DNA from 3 places in the Hydrogenophaga sp. UC242_50 genome. Region 1 is predicted to be linked to each of the others. Evidence: predicted binding sites of a transcription regulator. Region 1 holds the regulator's gene; each other region holds the start of a gene.
The links. Region 1 encodes sigma-54, which starts transcription at its own class of promoters, with help from an activator protein. Its sites were predicted from a motif close to TGGCANGNAANCTGCTTT; they were not measured.
Positions count from the first base shown of each region.

Region 2: a site for sigma-54 is predicted at 2,524-2,541, ahead of pedF (cytochrome c-550 PedF). Genes of this name have one in related genera too.
Region 3: a site for sigma-54 is predicted at 3,969-3,986, ahead of glnA (type I glutamate--ammonia ligase). Genes of this name have one in related genera too.

Region 1 covers NZ_CP170553.1:2,528,668-2,534,919, forward strand. Annotated here, with positions in the region: gene ACFJGX_RS13040 (GlsB/YeaQ/YmgE family stress response membrane protein) at 1-227, shown strand, start outside; gene rpoN (RNA polymerase factor sigma-54) at 485-1,975, shown strand; gene ACFJGX_RS13050 (ATP-binding protein) at 1,979-3,043, opposite strand; gene ACFJGX_RS13055 (CHASE sensor domain-containing protein) at 3,040-3,864, opposite strand; gene ACFJGX_RS13060 (PAS domain-containing protein) at 4,027-5,184, shown strand; partial or broken gene ACFJGX_RS13065 (PAS-domain containing protein) at 5,230-6,252, shown strand, end outside.
Region 2 covers NZ_CP170553.1:4,230,999-4,237,250, forward strand. Annotated here, with positions in the region: partial or broken gene ACFJGX_RS21555 (aldehyde dehydrogenase family protein) at 1-860, opposite strand, end outside; gene ACFJGX_RS21560 (substrate-binding periplasmic protein) at 1,105-1,518, opposite strand; gene ACFJGX_RS21565 (hypothetical protein) at 1,511-2,020, shown strand; gene pedF (cytochrome c-550 PedF) at 1,993-2,484, opposite strand; gene ACFJGX_RS21575 (sigma-54-dependent Fis family transcriptional regulator) at 2,927-4,984, shown strand; gene ACFJGX_RS21580 (hypothetical protein) at 4,961-5,590, opposite strand; partial or broken gene ACFJGX_RS21585 (alpha/beta fold hydrolase) at 6,129-6,252, opposite strand, start outside.
Region 3 covers NZ_CP170553.1:4,167,729-4,173,980, reverse strand. Annotated here, with positions in the region: gene ACFJGX_RS21270 (pseudouridine synthase) at 1-195, shown strand, start outside; gene ACFJGX_RS21265 (hypothetical protein) at 213-908, opposite strand; gene ACFJGX_RS21260 (alpha/beta fold hydrolase) at 1,168-1,872, opposite strand; gene ACFJGX_RS21255 (EI24 domain-containing protein) at 2,064-2,960, shown strand; gene ACFJGX_RS21250 (competence/damage-inducible protein A) at 2,957-3,772, shown strand; gene glnA (type I glutamate--ammonia ligase) at 4,038-5,453, shown strand; partial or broken gene ACFJGX_RS21240 (hypothetical protein) at 5,708-6,189, shown strand; gene glnL (nitrogen regulation protein NR(II)) at 6,186-6,252, shown strand, end outside.

The DNA.
Region 1 (6,252 bases):
GGCTGGCCAGCGTGGTCCTGTCCACGGATGGGCGCCAGGGCATCGTGCGCAATGTCGTGGCCGGCATCGTGGGCGCCGCCATCGGTGGCTGGGTGCTCTCACCCCTGATGGGGGTGGACACCCTCAACGACAGCGTCTTCAACGTGGGCGCCATGCTCGTGTCGCTGATCGGCGCCATCATCCTGCTGGCGCTCATCAACCTCTTTCGACACGAATCGATGCACTAGTCCGCGCGGGCCGTTTCGGCAAATCTTGCCGCAAGATGCGCCCTTGCGCGGGTCGGCCTGAAGGGCGTTCCGATCGACTGTGTCTGAATGTTCGGGAAGGTGCGCACCGTGTCCCTCTGTGAGGGCCTGACGGTTACGTGGTTTTGTGGGAATTTGTGTCTTCCGCGCTCGTGCGGCATGGTGGTTGCATAGGGTGTTGGTCTGAGGCGGCCGCACCTCGCGACACCGCCGACCATGCCTTACCGGAGGAGAACCGCATGATCCAGATGGACGCCCGCGCCGACCAGCGCCAGAGCCAGACCCTGTCTCCCCGCTTGCAGCACGCCGTGCGCCTGCTGCAGATGTCCTCGCTGGATTTCGGCATCGTGGTGCGCGACGTGCTGGGGCGCAATCCGTTCCTGGAAGCGGAAGAGGGCGATGACGAGGACGAGCGCGAAGGCCTGCGGGATGGTGACATCGACAGCCGATCGGGCGAAGCGGCCGGCGAGGTGTACGACGGACCGCGCGAGACCGATCTGGCGGCGCCGGCGGAGGCCGAGGTCGACCGGTCCACCGCGTCCGACAGCGACCTGTGGCTCGCCGATGGTCTGACCCCGGCCCGCCAGGGACATGACGGGGATGTGTCCGCGCTCGATTTCATGATGGAGGAAACCCCGCTCAATGCCCACCTGCACGGGCAGCTCGGCACCATGGCCCTGTCGCCGCGCGACCTCGCGCTGGCCGGTGTGGTGGTCGAGTCGCTCGACGACGACGGCTACCTGCGCACGCCCCTGAACGAACTGCGCGAGGTAGCGGACGTGGTGCCCGCAGCGACGCTGGAAGACCTGCAGATCGCGCTCAAGCTGGTGCAGTCGCTGGAGCCGGCCGGTGTGGCCGCGCGCGATGTGGCGGAATGCCTCAGCCTGCAGCTGGGCGAGATCGAATGCCCCCACGTGCGCGCGATGGCGCGCGCCATCGTCAACGACCACATGGACAGCCTGGCGGCGCGCGATGTGCCTGCCCTGGCGCGGGCGCTGGACGCCTCGGTGGGCGAGGTCGAGGCGGTGTGTGACCGCATCCGCCACCTCGACCCGCGACCGGGCTGGCGCCTGAGTTCTTCCCGGGTGAACTACATCGTGCCCGACGTGATCGTGAAGAAGGACCGGGGCGCGTGGAACGTGCGGCTCAACGCCGCGGTCGTGCCCAAGGTGCGCATCAACGAGGTGTACGCCCAGCTGTTCCAGCGCCACCGCTGCGCCGAGAACGCCGAGATGGGCGCGCACCTGCAGGAGGCGCGCTGGACGCTGCGCAACGTCGAGCAGCGCTTCTCGACCATCCTCGACGTGTCGCAGGCCATCGTGCGGCGCCAGCGCCACTTCTTCGAATACGGCAGCATGGCGATGAAGCCGCTGGGCCTGCGCGAGATCGCCGACGAGGTCGGCATCCACGAATCCACGGTTTCGCGCGTCACCAACAACAAGTACATCGCCACGCCCACCGGCGTGTACGAGCTCAAGCACTTCTTCTCGCGCGCGATGGTGAGCGCCAATGGCAAGGCCTGCTCGGGCACCGCGATCCGGGGTTTGATCCAGGACATCATCGAAGCGGAGTCGACCGATCGGCCGCTGTCGGACGCCGAGATCACGCGCCAGCTCGCCCGGCAGGGCCTGACGGTGGCGCGGCGCACCGTCACCAAGTACCGTCAGATGCTGCGCATCGAGGCCGTGGGCCGGCGCAAGCGCCATGACGGCCTGGCCGTCTCGGCCTGAGGCTCAGGCCGGCGGGGCGCGGGGCGCTTCTGGCGGCTCGCTCAGCAGCCGCAGCAGCTGTTCGGGGTTCACCGGTTTGAGCAGGTGCTGATCGAAGCCGGCCAGGCGCGCGGCCTCGCGGTCGGCGTCGCGGCCCCAGCCGGTGATGGCCACGAGGCGGATGCCCTGCGTGGTGGCATCGGCGCGCAGCGCCCGCGCCACCTGGTGGCCGTCGAGGCCGGGCATGCCGATGTCGAGCAGCGCCACGTCCGGCACCTGCGCGCGCGCCGCGCGAACCGCCGCTTCGCCATCGTGCACGACCTCGACCAAGTGCCCATGTGAGGACAGCACGGCCGACAGGCTCACCGTCAGATCGACGTTGTCGTCCGCGATCAGGAGGCGCAGCGGGCGCGAGGGCTGGGCGTGGGACGGCGCCACGGTGGGGGGCTCGTCGCGCGGTGGCTCTCGATGCAGGCGGGGCAGCCGCACCGTGAAGCACGAGCCGCGGTGCAGGCCCTCGCTGTGCATGGACAGCGAACCGTCGTGCAGCTCGATGATCTGGCGCGAGAGCGTCAGCCCCACGCCCAGCCCGGCGCTGCCGCGCTGCATGGACTGGTCCGCCTGTTCGAACAGGTCGAAGATGCGTTCCTGCATGGCGGGCTCCACGCCGATGCCGGTGTCCACCACCGTCACCTCGACCGAGGATGGCGTCGAGGTGAGCGAGAGGTCCACGCGCCCGCCGTGCGGGGTGTAGCGGCAGGCGTTGTTCAGCAGGTTGGAGAACACCTGCGTCAGCCGCACCGCGTCGCCGTTCACATACAGCGCCGCATCGGGCAGGTGCAGCGTGAGCTGCAGGCCATGCTGTTGCGCCAGCGCCTGCGCGCCTTCGGTGGCGGTGTGCAGCAGCTCGCCGATGTTCACCGGCGCCGTGTCGAGCGACAGCTTGCCGGTGCGCACCCGGGAGGCGTCCAGCAGGTCGTTGACCAGGCGCACGATGTGCTGCAGCTGGCGCTCGAGCACCGCCAGCGCCTTCTCCCGTGCCTGCGGCGACACCTGCGGCATCTGCAGCAGGGCCACCGCGCTCGTCATGGGCGAGAGGGGGTTGCGCAATTCGTGGGCGAGGGGCTGCGCAGGAAGGTGTCCTTCTGGCGGTCGGCCTGGCGCAGTTCGCGTTCGACGCCCTGGCGCGTCACCATCTCGCGTTCGAGCTCGGTGGTGCGGATCTCGCACTCGGAGAGCATGCGGTTGAAGGCGTCGACCAGCACGTCCAGGTCCTTGTAGTCGGTGGCCGGTGCCCGCAGAGACCAGTTGTGGCTGCCGATCACGTCGCGCGCCACCGACGTCATCTTCTCCAGCGGCGCGGTGATGCGGCGCTGCAGGACCACGAACAGGTAGTAGGCCGCGACCAGGCTCACCGCGCTGACGGCCAGCACGATCAGCGCGAAGTCCACGAAACGCTGCCACACGCCGTGTTCGGCCTTGAGGTAGAGCATGCCGATGCGCGCGCCGTTGTGCTCGATGGGGCGGACCATCTCCAGCGACGAGCCGCTGAAGCGCGGGCCCCAGGCCTCCGATGTCAGCGGAATGCGGGCGCGCAGTTCGTTTTTCGCGGTGGTGGTGTGCGAGGCGATGAGCGCGCCGTCGCGGCCGTACACGGCGGCGGCGCGGATCTGGGGTTGCTGGCGCAGCAGATAGAGGTTTTCCCAGGCCGCCTGGGCGTCGCTCGATGCCAGCGCCGGGGCGGTGGAGCGCGCGATCAGATCGGCCTGGGTGCGCATGTCGGCGATGCCGACGCGGCGGTACACCATCAGCTCGTAGGTCAGCAAGGCGCCGGCGCTCAGCAGGATCGCCAGCAAGGTGGTGAGCATGGCCGCGCGCGTGAGTTGCTGGCGCAGCGAGGTGGGTTTCATGGTCTCCAGGGCACGTGGTGGTGAACAGCAAGCCACTTTAGCAGGCCAATTTCACGCACCGCAAGCCACACAGTCCGGCACAATTTGAGCCTGTTTCCGTCCTCCCACCCTTTCACGAGCGCGCATGGCCGAAGCTGTTCCCGAACCCCCGTCCACCATCGGGTGCGCAGCGTTTCCCCGCAGCAGGAGGCGGGTTTGCCTTTCGAGGCCTTGTTCCTGGCCTCGCCGCTGGCCGCCATCGTCTCGCGCCTGAGCGATGGGCGCCTGCTGGCGGTCAATGACGCCTGGCTGGCGCTCACCGGCCAGCGCCGCGAGGACGTGATCGGCCGCACGACCGTGGAGCTCGGGCACTGGCCCAGCGCCGACGAACGCGCGCGCTTCGTGAACCAGCTGCCGTCGCCCGACACGGTGCAGCACCTGCGCCTGCGCGACGGCGTGATGCACCGGGTCCGCCTGCACACCACGGTGATGGACACGCTGCCCGAGCCCCTGGCGCTGGTCTACATCACCGAAGCCACCCGCGAGTTCGAGGCGACGGAAGCCCGGCTGCAGACCGAGGCGGCCCTGCGCGAGGCGAACCTCGGGCTGCAGCAGCAGGTGGAGCTGCATGCCGCGATCGAGAAGCTGGCGCGCGTGGGCCACTGGACCAACGCCCAGCATTCCGACAGCGTGGTGTGGTCGCTGGGGCTGTTCGAGATCGCCGGCCTGGAGCCGCGCGACCTGATCGCGCGCGGCGACGGCCGCGCGGGCATCCACCCGGACGACCGGCCCGCCTGGCAGGCCGCGCGCGAGGCGATGGACGGGCGCCAGGTCGAGTTCCGCTGGCGGCTGCCCGATGGCCAGCAGCGCTGGTTCCGCACCCGCATCGGCCAGACCAGCGTGGCCGGCAACCCGCAGACCGATTTCGGCGTGGTGCAGGACATCACGGCCGAGCGCGAGGCCAGCGAGCGCCTGACCGAACAGCTCAAGCTGCTGCAGAACATCGCGGCCCGGGTGCCCGGCATGATGTACCAGGCGCGCCTGCGGGCCGATGGCAAGAGCGTGATCTCGTATGTGAACGACGTGGTCCGCAGCATGCTCGAGATCGAGCCGGCCGAGCTGGAGGAGGATGCGGACGTGCTGTTCCGGCGGGTGCATCCCGATGACCGCGCGGAAATGATCGCCTCGCTGCGCCGACCTCGGCCCGGCATCTGGCGCCCTGGCGCCAGACCTACCGCGTGTGCCTGCCCAAGGCCGGCACCCGCTGGCACCACGTGGAGGCCATGCCCCAGCGCGAGACCGACGGCTCGGTGGTCTGGCACGGGTTCTCCACCGACGTGACCGAGGCGAGGCTGCGCGACGCAGAAGCTGGAGCGGCAGCACCGCATGCTCGAGGCGGTGCGCCTGGCCCAGTCGGTCTTCATCGAGGCCGAGGACAAGCGCAAGGCCTTCGAGGGGCTGCTGCAGGCCTTCCTCTCGGTGACCGGCAGCGCCTACGGCTTCGTGGGCGAGGTGCTCTACAGCGACACCGGCGCGCCCTACCTGCGCACCAGTGCCATCACCAACATCGCCTGGGACGAGGCGTCCCGCCTGATGTACGCCAGCCAGGCCGAGGCGGGCATGGCGTTCCGCAACCTCGACACCCTGTTCGGGCGCGCCATGCTCACCGGCGAGCCCCTGATCGCCAACCAGCCGGCCAGCCACCCGCACGCCGGGGGGCTGCCGGGCGGTCATCCGCCCATGGACGCCTTTCTGTGCGTGCCATTGGCCGTGGGCGACCGGCTCGTGGCCATGGTGGGCCTGGCCAACCAGCCCGGGGGCTACAGCGAAGACGACATCGAGTTCCTGCAGCCCTTGCTGGGCGCGGTGCGCCAGCTGGTGCTGGCCTGGCGCGGCCACATCGAGCGGCGCCGCACGCGCGAGCAGCTGGAGATCACCAGCGAGCTGCTGACCGAGAAGAGCCTGGACCTGCGGGCCACGCTGGAGAGCATCGAGCAGGGCCTGTGCCGGGTGGACGCGGACCACCGTATCACGGCCTACAACCACCGCCTGCTCGACATGCTGGACCTGCCCGAAGCCTTGTTGCAGGGGCAACCCACGCTGGAACAGGTGCGGCGCTTCCAGACCGAGCGCGGCGACTTCGGGCCCGGGCTGTCCTGGGTGGACCCGATCGCCCACGCCCACCTCATGCACGGACCGCCGGTGCCACCGCCCGAGAAGTACTGGCGCAAGACGCGCGATGGCCGCACGCTGGAGATGCGCTCCCGGATGCTGCCCGACGGGGGCATGGTGCGCACCTTCACCGACGTGAGTTCCTACATGCAGGCCCAGGAGGCGCTGCGCGAGCAGCGCCAGCGCCTGGCCTGGGTGCTGGAGGCCACGCGGCCGGGCATCTGGGAAAACAACATC
Region 2 (6,252 bases), 1.7 Mb from region 1:
ATCGCCTTGTCCAGAAACGCGTCGTCCTTGTCCATGATGTCGGCGAAGAACACGTTGGGCGACTTGCCGCCGAGTTCCAGCGTGGCGGGAATCAGGTTGTTCGCCGCGGCCTGCGCGATCACGCGGCCCGTGGTGGTGGAGCCGGTGAACGCGATCTTGGCGATGCGCTTGCTGGTGGCCAGCGGCATGCCCGCTTCGCGGCCGTAGCCGTTGACGATGTTGAGCACGCCCGGCGGCAGCAGGTCGGCGATGAGTTCGGCCAGGATCAGGATGCTGATGGGCGTGGACTCGGCGGGCTTGAGCACCACGGCGTTGCCGGCGCCCAGCGCGGGCGCGAGCTTCCAGGCCGCCATGAGGATGGGGAAGTTCCAGGGAATGATCTGGCCGATCACGCCCAGCGGTTCCTGGATGTGGTACGCCACGGTGTTCTCGTCGATGTTGCTCAGCGCGCCTTCCTGCGCGCGCACGCAACCCGCGAAGTAGCGGAAGTGGTCCACCGTGAGCGGGATGTCGGCGTTGAGCGTCTCGCGGATCGCCTTGCCGTTGTCCACGGTCTCGGCGTAGGCCAGCAGCTCCAGGTTCTGCTCGATGCGGTCGGCGATCTTGAGCAGCACGTTGGCGCGCTCGGCCGCCGAGGTCTTGCCCCAGGCATCGGCCGCGGCGTGCGCGGCGTCCAGCGCGAGTTCGATGTCTTCGGCGGTGGAGCGCGCGGCGCGCGTGTACACCTTGCCCGAGACGGGCGTGATCACATCGAAGTACTGGCCTTTGACCGGCGCGAGCCAGCGACCGCCGATGAAGTTGTCGTACTGGGTCTTGTAGGCGATCTTGGCGCCAGCGGCGCCGGGGGCTGCGTAAAGCATGTTGTCTTCCTCAGGATGGACGTTGATGGCAAGGCCTGTGTCTTCAGGCCCTCTGCTCTCTTCAAGTTCCATGCCATGGGCTTGGGCCCGGTGAAGCGCTGCACGAAAGCACACATGCGGGGTTCGCACTGTCCCGGAACCGTGCACAAGCGAACCGGCTGTCTCAAAGCGGCACACACGCCGGCGCCATGAAAAAAGCCACTGGTTGCGCGCGCAACCAGTGGCTGTGTTGAAGCGTCGGGCGTCAGGGCGCGGTGAGCGTGAGCCCATGTTGCTGGAAGATGGCCAGCAGCTCGCCGCTGTCGCGCATCGATTTCAAGGCCCCTTCCAGCGCCAGGCCCAGGTCCTTGTGTTCGGCCTTGATCGCCATGCCCACGGGCCAGCCGGTGTCGGGCACGCCGCCGAGCGAGAGCGTGCTCAGGCGGATGTGGCTCGGCCTCGGATCGGTGTGCGAGAGCACCGACTCGGCCTGCGCGCGCGTCACATACGCGGCGGCGGCCTTGCCCTCCACCACGGCCTGCACCGCCTGCTCGCCGCTGTTGTGGATGCCCACCTGCGCGCGCAGCAGACCGCCGCCATGGCCCATGAGCGCGCTGGCCGCGCCGGCCCCGCGCTCGGCGGCCAGCGGCAGGCCTTTGAGGTCTTCCGGCGTGCGCAACCTCGGCGACGCGGCGCGTGTCGTGCGCCAGCACCAGCTGCTGGCGCATGTAGGGCGCGAGGATCATCACCTGGCGGTTCTTCTGCATCAGGTAGCGGTCCACCGGCACCTGCAGCATCACGTCGGCAGGGCCGTAGCCCAGGTAATGGCCGCGCCAGACCATGTTGCGCAGGTCGTCGTTCATGTTCTCGCCCGCGTCGAACGGCAGCAGCGCCAGCCTCAGCTGGAGCTGGCGCGCCAGCGCGGCGGCGATCGACACGTCCAGGCCGTGGAGGTCGTTGGCCGGGCCGTCGGAGAACGGCGCGTTGTCCTTGTAGACCGCCACTTTCAGCGCGCCATTCGCGCGGATGCGTTCGAGGTCGCTCAGGTCGGCCTGCGCGCGCGCCAGTGGCACGCTCGCGGCGAGCAGGGCCGCCAGCACCTGGCGGCGGTCGGGGTGGTGGTGATGGGTGGTGGTCATGCGCGTCTCCCGTCTCAGGGCTCGCGGCGGGTTTCGAGGTAGGTCTTGATCGACCAGATCGCCTCCTGCGACAGCGTGCCCTCGAACGGCGGCATGTACACGCGCCCGTCGCGCACGCGGCCCCGGCGCACGGTGGCGATGTAGTAGTCGTCCATCTCCTTGAAGCACGCGGCCTTCTTCGCCGCGTCGGCGTAACCCGAGCATTCGCCGTCGAACTTGCGCAGGTCGGGCGAGATGCCGCCGGAGATCGCCTCCAGGCCGTGGCAGCGCGCGCAGTTCTGGTTGTAGGCCGAGGTGCCGATGCGCAGCGCCTCCTTGTTCGCGGGACCGCTGCTGTAGGGGTTGGCATCGAGCCACTTGGTGCCCAGCTGCGGCAGGGTGCTCGTGTCCACCGCCTGCGGTGTCACATCGCCATGCGCCATCACGGCGGCCACGCCGCAGGTGACGGCCAGCGCGAGCAGGCCGCGCGCGCCCCGCAAGGAAAGAGAGAAACGCGAAATCTTCATGGGTTGTCTCCGGTTCAGAAAGGGTCTTTTCCGGCATGGACAGCAAGTTGCAGGCCATGGCGCCGTGGACCGGAGCCACGCAAGGGACGGGCCCGCCCGCAGGCCCGGTCAGGCCCGTGCAAGGTGTGCCAATTTGAATCACCGGGTCGCCTGCGATCGCACCGGATGTCACAGTCCGCCGCTTCATGGGCGCCTTGTGTGTCAACTTTGCGCGCCACGGCCTGGCCCAGGTGGTGGCCGGCTCTTTGCTAACAGCGAAGGTGTGACACCCGGGACACGCTGTTGCATCTCGGGATTAACCAGTGTTGCTCACAGGGACAGATATGAAGAGAATTGCATGAACCCGCGCGACCAAGACGACAGCCCGTCTGACGACCCGGAGCACCCGCCACGATGGGTGCCCGACTACTGGGGGGGATTTCCCCCGGATCCAGGAGACAACATGAGTGCTGCCCTCTTCACGCCTCCCGGCGGAAGACACGATGCGCCCGCGCCCCCCGGCCCGGACGGCAACGCACCACCCGATCCCATCGGCCAGGCCCACCGCCGGTCGCAGGCCTATGGCATCGACTCCACGGACGCGCCCGATTTCTCCAGCCCCGGCGTGGGTCTGCTCAACGATGCACGGGAAGAGAACCGATTCCTGTTCCAGCACGCCGCCCCGGTCATGGAGACGCTCTACGACCAGATCGTGAACACCCACAGCATGGTGCTGCTCACCTCCGCCAAGGGCCTGGTGCTGCATTCGCTGGGCGACACCGACTTTCTCGAAAAGGCCTCGCGCGTCGCGCTCACGCCCGGCATGGACTGGTCCGAGAAAAACAAGGGCACGAATGCGATCGGCACCGCGCTCAGCGAACAGGAAGCGCTCACGGTGCACGGCAGCCAGCACTACATGGACGCCAACAAGTTCCTCACCTGCTCGTGCTCGCCGATCTTCGATCCCTACGGCCAGGTCATCGGCGCGCTGGACGTGACGGGTGACCACCGCAGCTACCACCAGCACACGCTGGCGCTGGTGCGCATGTCGGCGCAGATGATCGAGAACCACATGTTCGCGGACATCTTCCCCAAGGCCATCCGCATCCACTTCCACACCCGCTCCGAGTTCCTGGGCACGCTGGTCGAAGGCATCGCGGTGTTCTCGCCCGAGGGCCGCTTCCTCTCGGCCAACCGCAGCGCGCAGTTCCAGATCGGGCTGCCGTTCAGCGCGCTCAAGGCCCACACCTTCTCCTCGCTCTTCGGCATGCCGATCTCGGCCCTGTTCGAGCTGTTCAGCGGCGCCATGCCCACGCCCAAGCAGCTGTGCATGCACAACGGCGTGTCGGTCTGGTGCCGCGTGAAGATCAAGGCCGCCAACCCCTGGTCGGGCGGTGGCAAGCCCACGGGCGCCGCGCCCGACGCGGCACCCGCTTGCGCCGCCGCCGCGGCCGAGCCGCTCAGGCCCACCGGCCGCAAGATGCAGTTCTCCTCGCTGCAGTACCTCGACACGGGCGACCCCCAGGTGTCGACGGTGATCCACAAGCTGCGCCGGGTCTCGGGGCGCGACATCCCGGTGATGATCCTGGGCGAGACCGGCACCGGCAAGGACCTGCTGGCCCAGGCCATCCACGGCGATTCCACGCGCTCGGCGCAGCCCTTCGTGTCGGTGAACTGCGCCTCGATCCCGGACACGCTGATCGAGTCCGAGCTGTTCGGCTACGAAGAAGGCGCCTTCACCGGCGCACGCAAGAAGGGCTCCATCGGCAAGATCCTCCAGGCCCACGGCGGCACGCTGTTCCTCGACGAGATCGGCGACATGCCCAAGCACCTGCAGGCCCGCCTGCTGCGCGTGCTGCAGGACCGCAAGGTCAGCCCACTGGGCGCGGGCAAGGAGGTGGAAGTGGACGTGACGGTGATCAGCGCCACGCACAAGAACCTCAAGGACATGATCGCGCGCGGCGATTTCCGCGAGGACCTCTACTACCGCCTCAACGGCCTGGTGGTGCGCCTGCCGGCGCTGCGCGAGCGCACAGACTTCGAACTGGTGGTGCACAAGATCCTCAAGGCGCTGTGCGACCAGGGCCAGCAGATCGGCATCGCGCCCAATGTCATGGCGCTGTTCAAGCGCTACCAGTGGCCGGGCAATTTCCGCCAGCTGCACAACCTGCTGCGCACCGCCGTCGTGATGGTGGGCAGCGACGGCGTGATCGACGTGGCGCACCTGCCCGACGATTTCCTCGACGAACTCGAACACGCCCAGGCCGCCGATGCGGCGGAGGGCGGCCTGGCCGAGTCCTTCGGCACCGCCCCGGGCAGCGAACCGCTGCCACCGCCCGCGCCGCTGAGCGAGGTGGCACCGGGCGATCGCCAGCGCCTGCAGGACGTCACGCTCAGCGCCATGGCGCAGATGCTGCGTCTGCACAAGGGCAATGTGTCGGCGGCGGCGAAGGCGCTGGGCGTCTCGCGCAACACCATCTACCGCAAGAAGGACCAGCTACCGCCCGACCTGCTCGGCTGAAGCCGGCGGCGGCGCCTGCCGCATCCACAGCGGCTCCAGCTCGCGCCAGGCGCGCTGCACGTTGAAGTCCTGGCGCTGCGCGTGGCCGGCCCAGCCGCGCCATTCGGGCATGGGCACGGTGGCGCTCTCGCCGGCGTGGCGCCCCTGGTCCATTGCGCTCAGCACATGATCGCGCAAGGCCTGCAGGTAGCCGCGTGTGCCCGAAAGAGCCACGGGCCCTGAATCGCCCTGCGCGCTGGACACCACCGCGCCGATCACGTGGCGCGGCCCCAGTGCCTGCAAACGGTCCAGCGCGGCGAGCCAGCCGTCCACGCTGCCCTGCGCGAGTTCGGGCAGGCGCTCGCCGTACACCAGACCCCCCGCCCACAACACGCCCTGCTGCGCGTGCCAGAGCACCAGGTCGCTCTCGGTGTGCCCCTGCTCCACGCGCATCACGCGCAGGCGCTGCGCGCCCACCGCCAACACCGCGCCTTCGATCAGGCCGCGCGTGGGCCACACGATGGCCGTGCCCGCCATGGCCTGCGCGCCGGCGCGTTCGATGAGGCTTTGCAGGCAGGCCGGGCAGCGCTGCTCCATCGCCCGGCGCGTGCCCTCGGTGGCGAGCACCGTGGTCTGGCCGGTCTCGATGCGGTCGGCCCAGGCGCCATTGGCGCAGCACGTTCTCGGCGTGCGCGTGGGTGTTGACGATCCAGCGCACCTGCACCCCGAAGCGGCAGGCCAGCGAGGCGCGCACGCGCTCGCCATGCCGATGGCTCGGGCCGGGGTCCACCACCAACGCCTCGCCGCCGTCGATCAGCACCGAGGTCGGCACCACATGGCCGGCGTTGTCGGGCGAGATCTCCTGCGGCGCCGGCGGCGACCAGGCCCACACGCCCGGTGCCACAGGTTGCCAGGGCACGCCGTCCGGGCAGTCGCGGCCCTGTGCGTTCACGGAGACACACAGCGCGAACAGCAAGGCGCCCACCGCTCTCATGGCAACGAGCGCCTCACGCACGCGCGCAGACACGCCAGCATCGTCGGCTCGCCACCGAGGTGGCCGCTGGGGCGGCAGGTGCAACACCACCGGGCCACCCGCCCGCCGGCCCAACGCGGCCCAGCGGGCGCTGTTGGCCGGTGGACAGATCGCATCGAAGCGCCCATGCACCCAGTCCACCGGGATGCGCTCGCGCGCGAGCAGCGCCACCGCGCGGTCCAGCCCGCCCGGGCGCATGAAACCCCGGTGCAGCAGGTAGTGCGCCTGCACCCGGTACCGGGTCCGGGCCGCGCGG
Region 3 (6,252 bases), 1.6 Mb from region 1:
ACCTTGACGGAGGGCAAATACCACCAGGTCAAGCGCATGGTGGCGGCCGTCGGCAACCGGGTGGAAGGCCTGCACCGGTCATCCATCGGCGCTCTGGTGCTGTCGCCCGAGCTCAAGGCGGGTCAGTGGCGGTGGCTCACCGCGGCGGAGGTGCTGGCGCTCACGCAGAAGGCCCCCGGTGCGGCGAGCGCCTAGCAGGCGGCGCGCCAGGCTTAGAGCAGATCGCCCTTGCGGCTGTCCAGCGGCATGAGGAAGGAGTTTTCCTGCCACTGCGAGTTGAAGTCGCTGCGCGGGTCGCCGGTGGTGCTGTTGGGCCAGTTCGACAGCGGGCTGAAATCGCTGTTGCGGTTGCTTCGCTGGCGCGTGAGCGCGGTGCGCAGGTTGGCCTGCGCGGCGATGATGGCGCGCTCTTCCATTTCGCGCTCGCGCATGGAGTGGTTGAGCGAGGACTCGCCCAGGAACTCGGCCCGGATTTCGGCAACCGTGGGCAGGCTGTTGGAGCGCACGACCCAATAAGGCAGGCCGCACTGGGTCAGCAGGGAGTGTTTGAGCGTGCGGGTGCTGCGCGGCAAGCCAGCGCTGCCCGGTACGTCCAGGCAACCCAGCACGCGCCCATCCGAGCGGCAGACGGTGAAGGTGCAATACACGCCGCCGAGCAGCTTGTACCAGTCCATGCCTTGCTCCTTGTCGCGCGGCAAGGTGAAGCGCGTGACCGGCAGCTTGATCATGACGTGGTGGTCGTAGAAGGCGCGCGCCAGCCAGTGCCAGACGCGGGCTTCTTCACTGTTGGCCAGCGCGCGGGTGCTCAGCGGCCAATGCTTGGGAATGCGCCGCCGTTCCCGCGCCTGCTTGTCGACCCAGACGCGGTGCAGGAATGCCCCCAGGGCCAGCAGAGCGGGCGCGAGCACGGCAAGCAGCCATGGGTTGTTCCAAGTATTCATGTGTGGCGGAGGGGTGGCGTCTATTTGTATCAAAGTGTAGAGGTTTGCCGGACCTTCGGCGGGGCTTTGTGGCCTTGTGTGTACGCGTTTCGTGTGAATTTCTTGGGGTTTTGAGGTCGTTTGATGCAAATGGCGGTATGGCGCGCCAGGCCGGCGGCGCCCGCGTCCGGCCAACGTTCCATTGTGCCCAACTGCGCGTCGGGCGTGCATCCCCCAGGCGGGGAAATCAGCCCAAGCGGGCCAGAAAATCCGCCACGGCGCGGGTCAAGGCCTCAGGCTGATCGCGGTGGGGGCTGTGGCCGCAATCGGGCAGCTCGATGCGTTGCGCATGCGGCGCCGCCAGCGCGATCTCGTCCAGCTGGGCCAGGGTGCCGTACTCATCGCCCAGGCCTTGCGCCAGCAGCAAGGGGGCGGTGATGGCCTGGCATTCGGCGCGGATGTCGAACTGGCGGAAGGCCGGACTGAGCCAGACGTCGTTCCACTGCCAGAAGGCGTTGTCCACGTCGGCGTGGTAGCGCGAGAGGCGCTGGCGAAGCCCGTCGGGATCGCCTTCGTACAAGGTCTTGGCTTGGGCGATGGCGTTCAGCGCGATGTCTTCGATAAACACGTGGGGCGCCATCGCCACGCAGGCCGCGACCGGGTGCCGGCTGGCGTGCAGCAGGGCGATGGTGGCGCCATCCGAATGGCCTACGAGCACGGGCTCGGGCACGCCCAGGGCTTGCAGCAGCGCAGGCAGAACCTGCCAGGCTTCGTGGTGCATGTAGTCGGGCTCGTGGCGGCCGATGTGCCAGGACCCCTGCCACCGGGGTTGGCCGCGCACGTCTGCCACGGGGTCGGACTGGCCATAGCCCCGGCGCGAGTACAGCCAGCCCGCGCGGCCTGTGGCGGTGCAAAGCTCGGCGGGCCAGTGCCGGCCGCGCTGCTGCCACATGGCACGCTGCCCAGGCCTTCATGCAGGAAGACCAGGGGGGCACGTTCCGCCGGCCCCGGAATGTGAGCCACTTCCAGGCCAATGCCCGCGATGTCGATGTGTTTCATGGGGCTCGATCCTAGCGTCGCAGTGATCGGCGCGAGGGCCGCCCGCGGGGTGGCCTGACATGGATTGGATGTATTCTTGCCGGCATGTCCTTGCTGTTCGATTCCTTCTGGCGCGCCATCGCCTATTGCATGCATCCGCGGGTGATCGCACTGTCGTTTCTCCCGCTGATCCTGATGGTGGTGCTGTCGTTCGGCCTGGGTTACTTCTTCTGGGAAAACGCCGTGGCCTCGGTGGCGGCGTGGCTGGAGGCGTTTGACCTCATCCAGATGTTCCTCGGTTGGCTGGAGCGCCTGGGCCTGGGCTCGCTGCGCACCGTGTTCGCGCCGCTGCTGGTGCTGGTGCTGCGCACCCCCGTCATCGTGCTGTTGTGCCTGTTGCTGGTGGCGATGTTCATGACGCCCGCCATGGTGGAGCTGGTTCGCCAGCGCCGCTTTCCCAGCCTGGAGCGCAAGCACGGTGGGTCTCTGCTGGTGAGCGTGTTGTGGTCGCTCGGCTCCACGCTGCTCGCGGTGCTGGCCTTGATCGTGTCCATGCCGCTGTGGCTGGTGCCACCCCTGGTGCTCATTCTTCCGCCGCTGATCTGGGGCTGGCTCACCTACCGGGTGTTCGCGTTCGACGCGCTGGCCACGCACGCCAGCGGCGACGAGCGCAAGGCCATCCTGCGCGAGCACCGCGGCAGCCTGCTCGTCATGGGCGTGCTCAGCGGCTACCTGGGCGCCGCGCCCAGCCTGCTGTGGGCTTCGGGTGCGATGTTCATTGCACTGGCCCCCTTGCTGGTGCCTGTGGCGATCTGGATCTACACCCTGGTGTTCGCATTCGCCTCGCTCTGGTTCGCCCATTTCTGCCTGACCGTGCTGCAGCGCCAGCGCGCGCAGGCCACGGTGGAGGTGCGGGACGCCGAACCCAGCCCACCGGCCCCATTGACCTTGCCTGCCCAGGAACCAGGGTCCTCATTCAACCAGCCACCCACCCTTTCATGACACCCACCTTCGGCCTGATCATCGTTGGTGACGAGATCCTTTCCGGCAAGCGCAGCGACAAACACCTTCCCAAGATCATCGAGTTGCTGGCGCAGCGCGGCCTGACCCTGTCCTGGGCCAAGCTGGTCGGCGACGATCGCGACCGCATCACCGCCACGCTGAGCGACGCGTTCGCGGGCAGCGACGCCGTGTTCTGCTGCGGCGGCATTGGCGCCACGCCCGACGACCACACGCGCCAGTGCGCCGCCGCCGCGCTGGGCGTGGACCTGGCCCTGCACCCGCAGGCCAAGGAACTGATCGAGTCCCGCATGCGAGACACGGCCGCCGAGCGTGGCGAGGTCTTCGATCCCGAGCGGCCGGACAACGTGCACCGCTACAACATGGGCGTGTTTCCCGTGGGCGCTCGCCTCATCCTCAACCCGTACAACAAGATCCCCGGTTTCAGCTGCGACGGGGCGGGGGGCGGCAGCGTGCATTTCGTGCCCGGCTTCCCCGTCATGGCCTGGCCCATGATCGAAGGCGTGCTCGATACCGAGTACGCGCAATGGCATCGCCAGGGCGCCTGGCAGGAGCGTTCGGTGATCGTGTTCGGCGCCATGGAGGCCACCCTGACCCCGCTCATGGAGCAGATCGAGCAGGCCCATGCCGTGAAGGTCTTCAGCCTGCCCAGCGTGGACCACCCTGAGTACGGCCGGCACATCGAACTGGGGGTGAAGGGCGCCACCGAGGCGGTGGCGCCGGCCTACGCCCAGCTGCTCGCGGGCCTGCATCGGCACGACGCGAAGCTGGGCCCTGAAATGGTGCGAAATTGAGTTGCACCAAATCGGTGCAATTGACGGGTGCACCCAATGGGTGCGACCGGGGGCGATAACGCCCGACAAGGTGCAACGCACGGTCTTCCCAGGGCTTCGATGCCTGCCGGCCGACCCTTTGTGGCGCATGGCTGGGCCATAATTCCCGCTGTCCCGTGAAGCCGGGGGAGCCAGCGCCCGCGCATGACCCACTTTGTGGCACACATTCTGCTTATCAGCAGCGTCGTTTTCAATTTTTCCACTCACCCAGCTACAGGAGTATTTGATGGCCAAGACCGTCGCAGACGTGATGCAAATGGTGAAAGACAACGAAGTGAAGTTCGTTGACTTCCGCTTCACCGACACCCGGGGCAAAGAACAGCACGTCACCGTGCCCGTGTCTCACTTCGACGAAGACAAGTTCAGCTCGGGCCACGCGTTCGACGGTTCTTCGGTGGCTGGCTGGAAGGGCATCGAAGCCTCCGACATGCAGCTCATGCCCGACCCCAATACCGCCAACATCGACCCCTTCTTCGAAGAAACCACGCTGTTCCTGCAATGCGACGTGATCGAGCCGGGCGACGGCAAGGCCTACGACCGCGATCCGCGTTCCATCGCCAAGCGCGCCGAGGCCTACCTCAAGGCCTCCGGCCTGGGCGACACCGCCTTCTTCGGACCGGAACCTGAATTCTTCATCTTCGACGGCGTGCGCTGGAGCAACGAACCCGGCCGCGTGATGTGCGAGATCGAGGAGTACGAAGCTCCCTGGAACAGCGGCGCCAAGCTCGAAGGCGGCAACCGCGGCCACCGTCCCACCGTCAAAGGCGGCTACTTCCCCGTGCCCCCGGTCGACAGCACGCAGGACATGCGCGCCGAGATGTCCCTGATCCTCGAATCGCTGGGCATCCCGGTTGAAGTGTTCCACCACGAAGTGGCGGGCGCTGGCCAGAACGAAATCGGCACCAAGTTCAGCACGCTGGTCGAGCGCGCCGACTGGACGCAGGTGCTCAAGTACGTGGTGTGGAACGTCGCCAACGCCTACGGCAAGACCGCGACCTTCATGCCCAAGCCCTACGCCGGCGACAACGGCAGCGGCATGCACGTGCACCAGTCGATCTGGAAGGACGGCAAGAACCTGTTCGCCGGTGACGGCTACGCCGGCCTGAGCGATTTCGCCCTGTACTACGTGGGCGGCATCATCAAGCACGCCCGTGCGCTCAACGCCATCACCAACCCTGGCACCAACTCCTACAAGCGCCTGGTGCCTGGCTTCGAAGCCCCGGTGAAGCTGGCCTACTCGGCCCGCAACCGTTCTGCCTCGATCCGCATCCCGTACGTGGCGAACCCCAAGGGCCGCCGCATCGAAGCGCGTTTCCCAGATCCTTCGGCCAACCCCTACCTGGCCTTCTCGGCCCTGATGATGGCGGGTCTGGACGGCGTGGAAAACAAGATCCACCCGGGCGAAGCCGCCACCAAGGACCTGTACCACCTGCCGCCCGAAGAGGACAAGCTGGTGCCCACCGTGTGCCACAGCCTCGACCAGGCGCTGGAGTACCTCGACAAGGACCGCAGCTTCCTGACCAAGGGCGGTGTGTTCACCGACTCCATGCTCGACGCCTACATCGAACTCAAGATGGGCGAAGTCACGCGTTTCCGCATGGCGCCGCACCCGGTCGAGTTCGACATGTACTACAGCCTGTGATGGCTTGCCCGGCTCTGCCGGGCTGCCAGGGCCATCCCGAAAGGGGCCATGCAAGTGGCCCCTTTTTGTTGCTCGGGCGGTCAATCGCCACCGTTCACACGCTGGCACGGCACTTTTGAAACAGTTTTCGGTCATACTGAAAAACGCATATCGGTGCGCCCGCCCATACCCCAAACCGTTTCCTGGAGTTGATGTCACCTTGAATCCGATGCCTTCACTCACGATCCGGTCGCTGGCCGTGCGCGACGCTCGCGCTGTGCGTCCTGGAAGCCCATGCCCAGGCGCGCATCTACCGTTGCGGCAACGAATACACGAACGACGCGCAGGTGCGAAGTCCAAGGGTTGCAGCCCCATGGAGGGCGGCAACATCACCATCATCGAAGGCACCCGGCCCACGCCGCCGCGCGCCACGCCCGCAGCGGCCGCCCCACGCAACGGCAGCGCCAACGAACGCGTCGACTCGGCCGCGCAGCGCGCGCGCGACAGCGATGCGCGCGCCATCCTCGAGGCCGAACTGCGCAAGGCGCAAGAGCGCCTGGCGCTCGCGCGCAAGGAGTACGCCAACGGCGAGCCCGAGAAGCAGGGCATCGAGTCGCGCAACTACCAGCGCTACCTCGACCGCGTGGCCGAACTCAAGGCCGCCGTGGCGCGCGCCGAGAGCGACGTCGCCGGCCTGCAGCGCGAATTGAATCGACTGCCGGGGTCCGCCAACGCCGTCGGTTCTGCCGCAAAATGACCGGCTTGAAAAAGCCCAACTTCCCCTCCCTTCTTCCCACTTTCCCGCGCCGGGCCCCGGCCG